2 regions of the Arthrobacter sp. 10N410 genome follow, and region 2 is predicted to be linked to the other one. Evidence: predicted binding sites of a transcription regulator. Region 2 holds the regulator's gene; the other holds the start of a gene.
The links. The regulator HrcA, encoded in region 2, represses chaperone genes, less so after heat shock. The targets are predictions, from matches to a motif close to TTNGCACTCGNNNNNNNCGAGTGCNAA.

Region 1 (4,529 bases), on a different contig from region 2:
GTTCAGGTGGTTGGCCACCGACCGCCGGACATCCTCGACCGGGTCGCGGTACAGGGCGTCCAGGATCGGGAGGGTTGCCGCCGGCCGGGCCGTGAGTCCGGGAACACGGATTGCCCACGGCAGGTACGCCCGGGTGCCCTCGCTGGCGAGCCGTCGGACCTGCCAGTCGGGGTGGCTGGTCCAGCGCTGGATGACCGTCAGGGCCCGGTCGAGGTCCGCATCCAGGAGCCGCCGGATGGCGAATTCACCCGTGAGCCGCGGAGTCAGCTCGGCGAGCAGCGACAAGCAGTCCTCGAAATCGGCGGGGCCCCTCCGGGCAAGGGCGAGGGTGGCGGCCGCCTCGCTGACCGGCCAGATCATCCAGCCGGTGAAGTCCGGGTCCTTCAGCGCCTGGCGGAAGACCGCCGCCGCAGCGGTGTAGTCGGCGGGCAGATCGGTGAGCAGGGCGCTGCTGAGCAGGTCGGTGCGTTCGCGCAGGCCCAGCCCGTCCAGCTGCCCGGCCGTGCCGGCCAGTTGCGGGAAGCGGCGGCCGGGGGAAGCAGCGGCAAGGATCCGTCCCAGCGAGCCGACCACCCCGGGGTTGATCAGTTCGTTCATGACACCCATGGGTTCAGGCTACCGGCGGGAACGGCGCGGGACCGGCTGCCGGTCCGACGCGCCCGCGGCGCGGGAACCGGGATATTCTTCACGTTGGGAATGTCCACACACGGCGCAGAGGCGGATACGGCAATGGCAGAGCAGAAAACCGGGCAATCCGGCTGGTGGCGGGTCTTCCATGACAAGTTTGTGGTGGAGGAGCGCTACATGAGCGTGGATGCGCGGCGGAATCTGTACCGGATCGCCGTCGGGCTTATGGTCGTCGGCGTCGTGGCGTTCATTGCCATCCTGGTTAGCGTGCTGCAGCACGGCGGTATCACCGCCGTTGACGAGCCGGTGCGCTCCGGGCTCGTGGCCCTGCGCGGGGAGCCGGCCACGACCATCATGATCATCCTGGCCATTGTCTTCGGACCCATCGGCCTGCCGATCATCATCCTGGTGTTCACGGTGGCGTGGGGGCTGCTGGCCAAGCACGCCTGGCGGCCGATGGTGCTGGCCGGTGGCATGCTGACCGGGGTCATCCTGGCCCAGATCATCGGCCGGTCGGTCGGCCGGCAGCGCCCGCCGGTGGACCTTATGCTCTTCGGGGCTGACTCCACGTTCTCGTTCCCGTCAGGCCACGTCTTGGGCGCCTGTGACTTCCTGCTGATCACCACGTTCCTGATCTTTTCCCGCCGCAAGAACCCGAAAGCCGCCGTCGCGGGCTTCGCCGTAGCCGGCATCGGGATCTTCTTCGCCGCGCTCAGCCGGCTGTACCTCGGCTACCACTGGACCACCGATGCCCTTGCCTCGCTGTCCATCTCGTTCGTGATCCTGGGCGCCGTGATCCTGCTGGACACCTGGCGGACCGCCAGGATCCCGGGCGAGCGGATCACCGGTGAACTCTCCAAGCAGGAGACCGGCGCGGAGTAGGCGCCGGCGAAGACGGGGCGCGCTGCCGGTCAGCGCGCCCCGCGTCGTTTAAGCTCCGCACGGAGCTTGGCATTAGCCGTTTCCAGTTCCAGCACCTTGGCGACGCCGGCGAGGTTCAGCCCCTCGTCCAGCAGCTCACTGATCCGCCGCAGCACCACCAGATCCGTCTCGCTGTACTGCCGCGTTCCGCCCGCCGTGCGGTCCGGGGTCAGGAGTCCCCTGCGCTCGTAAAGCCGGATGTTCTGCGGCCCGGTCCCGACCAGCTGAGCCACCACGGAGATCGCGTACACCCCGACGTCCGCTTCACGTTCCGCCATGGCTCACGTCCCTTCGTGTGGTCGAAAAATTTCCTGTTGCATCAGTTTGGCACTGGTGCTATAAAAAATCTATATCCACCACCACAGATAACCGAGTGGGCTGGATAGGCAGGAAGATTCAAGACTCTCGTATGAAGGAGTGGGAAATGATGTTGATGCGTACGGACCCGTTCCGTGAATTGGACCGGCTGACCCAGCAAGTCTTCGGAACGGCGGCGCGGCCCGCCGCCATGCCGATGGACGCGTGGCAGGAGGACGGCGAATTCGTCGTCGCGTTCGATCTTCCCGGCGTCAATGTTGACTCGGTGGATCTCGACATCGAGCGCAACGTCCTGACCGTCAGGGCCGAACGGCGCGACCCGACGCAGCCCAACGTTGAATTGATCGCCTCGGAACGGCCGCGCGGAGTATTCAGCCGCCAGCTGATCCTGGGCGACACGCTGGACACCGACAAGGTCAAGGCGAGCTACGCCGACGGCGTCCTGACGCTCCGGATTCCGGTGTTGGAGCAGGCCAAGCCGCGGAAGATTGAAATCACGCACACGCAGGACAAGATGCAGGAGATCGGGAAGTAACAGCGCCGGCGGCGGACGCTTCGGACCGCTGGCGGTGCGGGGATCCGGCCGGCCGGAACGTGCGGCCGGATCCCCGCCTGATCGGCCCGAGCCCCGTCCGGCCAGCCAGGAGGTGAGCCGATGAACCGCGACCCGCGCGGCTTCTACGCCGCGTTGCACGTCGCGCCGGATGCGTCTCCGGCCGAGATCCAGCGCTCCTTCCGCGCGCTGATGCGCCGCCGCCATCCCGACGTCGAAGCGGCCGCCGGTGCGGCGTCCGGAGGCGGCCCGGATGCCCGGCCCGGCGCCGGGTCTGACGGCGGGGAGGAGGCGCGCCGCATCCTTGAGTCGTTCTCGGTGCTGCGGAATCCTGACGCGCGGGCCGCCTATGACGCCGCCGGTTCCGCGGCCCGGCCGGCCCGCCCGGCCCGCGTGGCAGACACCGGGGGCACCGCCGCCGGCCGCACCGCCGTCGGCCGGGACATTCCGGTGCGGCACCACCGAGGCGGGCAGCCGGTGCTGCGCGTGACCCCGGTGCGGTGGGAGCGGGGGCCGGAGTGACGCGGGAACCAGGGGCGGTGCCGCGTGCCGCACCAGGCAGGAAGCACCAGGCAGGAAGCAGCAGGCAGGAATACAAGAAAATGGAGGATAGCCATGAGCGCATGGCGGCGTTACGATTCGCACCTGATGCCCGCGTTCCACGAGCGGTTCGAGGAGAGGTGGGGCGAAGGAACCGCGCCCTTCCTTGACCCGGAGGCCCACGAACTGCCCCTTCCGCGCGCACAGTGGATCAATGTGGACACCGGCGCCGCGCTGGCGGTGGTGCCCATCTGGGCCGCCGAGGACAGCCAGCACCGCTCCTTCGGGGTGTTCTATCTACCGCCCGCCGGGGACATCTGGGTGCTCCGGCCCGGGTTTACCGGCTACCTTGAGCCCGCGGCGGACGAGGCGGAGCAACTCCTGAGCCTGCGGAATGACGCGTTCAAGAAGGCCGTCGCCCATGCCAAGGAGTTCCTCTTCGGGCCGGAGGAGTCCACCTACTAGGGCGCCGGGCTCAGGGGGCGGAGGCGCCGGACACACCGGCGGAGGTGCCGGCGCCGGTTGTGGCGTGGGCGCCCGCCGGGGCCTAAAATCAATCAACCACCAGCGCAACTGCATAGGGGATCCGCCAATGAATGCTTCCGCCCACGATCTGGCCGCTCTGCTGCCGGCCGATTTCACCATGGGCGTGGCGACCGCCGCCTTCCAGATCGAGGGGGCGCTGGACGAGGACGGGCGCGGACCTTCGGGATGGGATGTCTTTGCGGCTACCCCGGGCTCGATCGTCAATGATCACAGCCCCGCCATGGCCTGCGACCATTACCACCGGATGCCCGAAGATGTGGCGCTGATGAAGGAGCTGGGGATCGATTCCTACCGGTTCTCGCTGTCCTGGCCCCGCATCCAGCCCGGCGGCAGCGGTCCGGTGAATCCCAAGGGCCTGGACTTCTATGACCGCCTGATCGACCTGCTGCTGGCCAACGGGATCTCGCCGATGGCCACCCTGTACCACTGGGACACGCCGCTGGAGCTGGACGAGGCCGGCGGCTGGATGAACCGGGACACCGCCTACCGGCTGGGGGAATTCGCCGCCATCGCCGCCGCGGCCTACGGGGACCGGGTGGCCCGCTGGGTGACCATCAACGAACCGGCCACGGTGAGTGCCAACGGCTACATGCTGGGCGTGCACTCCCCGGGCGAAGCGCACATGCTCAAGGCGCTGCCGAGCGTCCACCACCAGCTGCTGGGCCACGGGCTCGCGATGCAGGCGCTGCGGGCGGCGAAGGTGCCCGGTGAAATCGGCCTCACCAATGTCTATTCACCGATGGTCCCGGCCTCGGCCAACCCGCTGGACAAGGTCAGCGCCGGGCTGATGGACATGGCCCAGAACCGCCTGTACGCGGACCCGGTGCTGCTGGGCAAGTATCCGGACGCCATCAGGGCCGCCACTTTCTTCTCCTCCTTCAGCCCGTCCAGCGAGGACATGGAACTGATTTCGCAGCCGCTGGACTTCTACGGGCTGAACTACTACATGCCCACCCGGGTGGCGGCCGGACCCGGCGAGGGCACCGTGCCCCAGGGCATGGCCGAGGCCATGGGCAATGACCTC
Region 2 (4,529 bases):
GGTCACCGGCCTGGAAATCCCGAGTCTTGGCGGGCTGGGGGATACCGGACGGCACGCGGTCGCCGGACTGATCGCCGACGGGCTCGTTGAGCCTGCGGAAGCGTTCAAGGGCCGGCTGGTGCTCACGCTCAAGGGCCGGCTCCTGGCCGACGCCGTGGTCCGCCGGATCCTGCCGGACTAGGTAGTCCGCCCATGCGGGCCGAAGTGTCCGATCGCGTTGGGCGCGCGGGCCGGAAATGTCCGTTCGCGCTACTTGATCCAGCGGAGGTTGTACTCGTAGCGGTGCGGCTGGCCGCGGTTGACGTGGATGCCGGCGGCCACCGAGAAGCAGGCGAGGGCAATCCAGATGGCGGTCGCCAGGACTGCGAACAGGTTGCCCACCACCGGGACGAAGACCAGCAGATTGGCTACCACCGCAGCGATGGTGGGCGGAAGCGTAAAGTTCAGCGCCTCCTTCGACTCCTGCGCCGTGAACGGGCCGCGGTCCTTGAAGATCAGGTAGATCAGCAGCGCGGGAATGCAACCCAGAATGCCGCCAAAGTGCGCCAGGGTGGCCCATTGCCGGTCCTCGCTTGCCGTCAACGGCAGAGCATTTGCGGGAACGCCATGGTACTGCGACTGGCCATGGCCGGCCTGGTGATCCGTGTGTTCGCGTGCGTCTTCTGCCACGTTTCGTCCTTTGGATTGCGGTGGAGCGTAGGTACCTGTACGAGCCGCGGCCGCAACAAAATGCAGCGGCCGCCCTACCAAGAATACTTGCTCGGACCGCGAACTAAAGCACGGGGAGGCGGCTACGGCACCGTGAGGAAGTCGATGACCTCTTCGACCCGGCCCAGCAGGGAGGGCTCCAGGTCCGCGTAGCTGCGGACCGCGCCGAGGAGTTTCTGCCAGCCCAGGCCGATGTCCTCCTTGGTGCTGTGCGGCCAGCCGAAGGCCGTCAGGATGCCGGTCTTCCAGTCCACCCCGCGCGGAATCACCGGCCACCGCTCAATGCCCAGGACGGCAGGGCGGATGGCCTGCCAGACGTCGACGTACGGGTGCCCGACGATCAGCACGTTGCCGGCCGCGCCCGGGGAGGCCATCACCGCGTCGGCGATTCGCGACTCCTTCGAGTCTGGAACAAGGTGGTCCACCAGGACGCCGAGGCGACGGCCGGGGCCGGGCCGGAACTCCTTCACGGCGGCAGCTAGGTCGTCGATGCCGTGCAGCGGCTCGACCACGATGCCCTCGACGCGGAGGTCGTCACCCCAGACTTTCTCGACGAGTTCGGCGTCGTGCTTGCCTTCCACCCAGATCCGGCTGGCCTTCGCGACCTGGGCACGCTGTCCCTCCACCCGGACCGAACCGGAGGCGGTGCGCGCGCCGACTCCGGCACCCGCCGCGGGAACCCGCGGGGCGGGCGGCATCAGCCGGATGGGCTGGCCCTCGAGCAGGAAGCCGAAGCCGAGGCGGAAGGATCGGGACTTGCCGCGCCGGTCCTCGAGGGCCACGACGTGCATGCCGCCGGACTTCTCCACCCGGGTGACGGCGCCCACCCAGCCGGACTGCACGTCCTCCAGCACCATGCCGCGCTCCACCGGGATCTCGGGCAGCTGGGCCTTGGCGGGCGCGGAGAGATCCTGCGGGCCCCAATTCTGGTACGACATCTGCTACACACTGCTTTGCACTCGGGAATTACGGGGGACAGAACGGCGGCGCGGCCTGTGGTGTGCCCGGAAACACCAGTCCCGGGGCTCACGCCCGCAGCGAATCCAATGCTAACAACGGCGCGACTCATATTAGACTGGTTAGCACTTAGGCATGTCGAGTGCTAACGCCGGGTGTTCCTGCACGCGCGGCGGCACCGGCGAACCGATACGGGTCGATTGGAGGTGGAGAGTGAGCGAGCCACGCAAACTCGAAGTGCTGCGCGCCATCGTGGAGGACTACGTCCATTCCCGCGAGCCGGTTGGATCCAAGGCCCTGGTGGAACGGCACCATCTGGGCGTGTCCAGCGCCACGATCCGCAATGACATGGCCGCCCTGGAAGACGAGGGCCTGATCACGGCGCCGCATACCAGCGCCGGCCGGATTCCCACGGACAAGGGCTACCGCCTGTTCGTGGACCAGATTTCGGCCGTCAAACCCCTCTCTCCGGCGGAGCGCCGCGCCATCCAGGCGCTGCTCGAGGGGTCCGATGACCTCGACGACGTGCTGGACCGGACGGTGCGGCTGCTATCGCAGCTGACGAACCAGGTCGCCGTCGTGCAGTACCCGCTGTTGAGCCGGGCCCGCGTCCGGCACATCGAATTCGTGCTCCTGGCGCCGCGCAAGGTACTCACGGTCCTGATCGCGGATACGGGCAAGGTGGAACAGCGGGTGATCGACGTCGGCCAGGACTTCGGCGACGACGCCCTCGCCGAACTCCGCACCCTGTTCCTGGCCAGGCTCTCCGGCACCCCGTTGAGCTTGCTGCCCCAGTCGCTGCAGGCCGTGGTGGACAGCTGTCCGCCGGTGCGGCGGGGACCCGCCCAGGCCCTGGCCCGCGGGCTTGAATCGCTTGCCGCGAGCAGCCGCGAGGAACGGATGGTCATGGCCGGGACCGCCAACCTGGCCAGGTCCAATGTGGATTTCCCGCTGAGCATCGGACCCGTGCTCGAAGCGCTTGAAGAGCAGGTGGTGATGCTGCGCCTGCTCAGCGACATGGCGGAGGACCCGCGCGGCGTCACGGTAAGCATCGGCCGGGAGAACCCTTACGACGGCCTGTCCGAAGCGTCCGTGGTGGCCACCGGCTACGGCCCGGACGCCACGGCCAAGGTCGGAGTCCTTGGCCCCACCCGGATGGACTACCCCACCACCATGGCCGCCGTCCGTGCGGTGGCCCGCTACCTTTCGCGGATCCTCGGGCCCTGACGGGCCGGATCCGGAACCGGACTTCTTGCCAACTACAGGCAGTGCCCCACTGGCAGTACAAAAAGGAAGAGATACAGACTTTGAGCAGCCACTATGACGTTCTTGGAGTCTCCCGTGAAGCCACGGGGGAAGAGATCAAGAAGGCCTACCGCAAGCTTGCGCGGACCCTGCACCCGGATGTGAACCCCGGTGATGACGCTTCCGAGCGCTTCAAGGCGGTCACCCATGCCTACGAGGTGCTTTCCGACCCGCAAAAGCGCCGGGTCTACGACACGACGGGCAACGAGAACGGGAACGACAACGGCTTCGGCGGCGGCTACGCCGGCCAGGGCTTCGCCTTCCAGGACATCTTCGAAACCTTCTTCGGCGGCGCCGGCGGCCAGGGTGGCCCCGCATCCCGGGTGCGGCGCGGCCAGGACGCCCTGATCAGCGTCCGGATCGACCTGCGCGACGCCGTCTTCGGGGTCAACAAGAAGCTCGAAGTGGACACCGCCGTCACCTGTCCCACCTGTGAGGGTTCCTGCTGCCGCGAAGGCAGCCACCCCGAGCGCTGCGACATTTGCGGCGGCAGCGGCCAGGTCCAGCGCGCCGTGCGTTCCATCCTCGGCCAGGTCATGACCACTGCCCCCTGCGGCAGCTGCGAGGGCTTCGGCACGGTCATCAAGGATCCCTGCAACGAATGCGCCGGCCAGGGCCGCATCCGCAGCCGCCGCTCGCTTACCGTCAAGGTTCCCGCCGGCGTCGCTACCGGCACCCGCATCCAGCTCTCCGGCCAGGGTGAGGCCGGTCCTGCCGGCGGCCCGTCCGGTGACCTGTACGTCGAGATCCGGGTCAACAACGACCCCACCTACGTGCGCGAAGGCGACGACCTGCACGCTAGCCTGAACATCCCGATGACGGCGGCCGCGCTCGGCACAGAGCTGACCCTTGAGACCTTTGACGGTCAACAGGAAATCGACGTCAAGGCCGGCACCCAGTCCGGCGAGGTCATCACGCTGCGTGGCCTGGGCGTCACGCACCTGCGCGGCTACGGCCGCGGAGACCTCAAGGTCCACCTGCAGGTGGATACCCCCGCGAAGCTCGACGCCGCCCAGGAAGACCTGCTGCGCCAGCTCGCCAAACTCCGCGGCGAGCAGTTCACCGAAGGGAAGCTTGCCGCCAGCGGCGGTGTCTTCGCGAAGCTGCGGGACCGGCTCGGTAACCTGTAGCGGTGAGCAACCCGGTCTTCTTCACCCCCGCAGGCACCCTGGACCAGCTGGTCCCCGGCGCGACGTTCGTCCTCGAAGGCGCCGAGGCGCGCCACGCGGTGACGGTCAAGCGCCTGGCCGTGGGGGAGCCGGTGGACATCGCCGACGGCGCCGGCAAGCGGATCACCGGCACCGTGACGGCCGCCGCGCCGCAGGAGCTGACGGTGGAGTGCGGCGAGGTCGTGACCGAGCCAAGGCCTGACGTTCGGCTGGTGCTGGTGCAGGCCCTGGCCAAGGGCGACCGCGACGAGCTGGCGGCTGAGACCGCGACCGAATTGGGGATTGACGCCGTCGTGCCCTGGCAGGCCGAACGCTCGATCGTCCGCTGGAAACCCGAACGCGCGGCGAAGGCGCACGCCAAATGGCAGTCCGTGGTGACGGCAGCCGCGA

Region 1: a site for HrcA is predicted at 1,873-1,899, ahead of AC1DB8_RS01245 (Hsp20/alpha crystallin family protein). Genes of this name have one in related genera too.

The regions. Positions count from the first base shown of each region.
Region 1 is NZ_JBFTIP010000001.1:255,308-259,836, forward strand. It holds gene AC1DB8_RS01230 (DNA alkylation repair protein) at 1-606, opposite strand, end outside; gene AC1DB8_RS01235 (phosphatase PAP2 family protein) at 730-1,509, shown strand; gene AC1DB8_RS01240 (MerR family transcriptional regulator) at 1,539-1,826, opposite strand; gene AC1DB8_RS01245 (Hsp20/alpha crystallin family protein) at 1,976-2,401, shown strand; gene AC1DB8_RS01250 (DnaJ domain-containing protein) at 2,522-2,941, shown strand; gene AC1DB8_RS01255 (hypothetical protein) at 3,035-3,424, shown strand; gene AC1DB8_RS01260 (glycoside hydrolase family 1 protein) at 3,552-4,529, shown strand, end outside.
Region 2 is NZ_JBFTIP010000002.1:359,497-364,025, forward strand. It holds gene hemW (radical SAM family heme chaperone HemW) at 1-181, shown strand, start outside; gene AC1DB8_RS06165 (DUF4870 domain-containing protein) at 250-669, opposite strand; gene AC1DB8_RS06170 (DUF3097 domain-containing protein) at 792-1,646, opposite strand; gene hrcA (heat-inducible transcriptional repressor HrcA) at 1,879-2,892, shown strand; gene dnaJ (molecular chaperone DnaJ) at 2,973-4,100, shown strand; gene AC1DB8_RS06185 (16S rRNA (uracil(1498)-N(3))-methyltransferase) at 4,103-4,529, shown strand, end outside.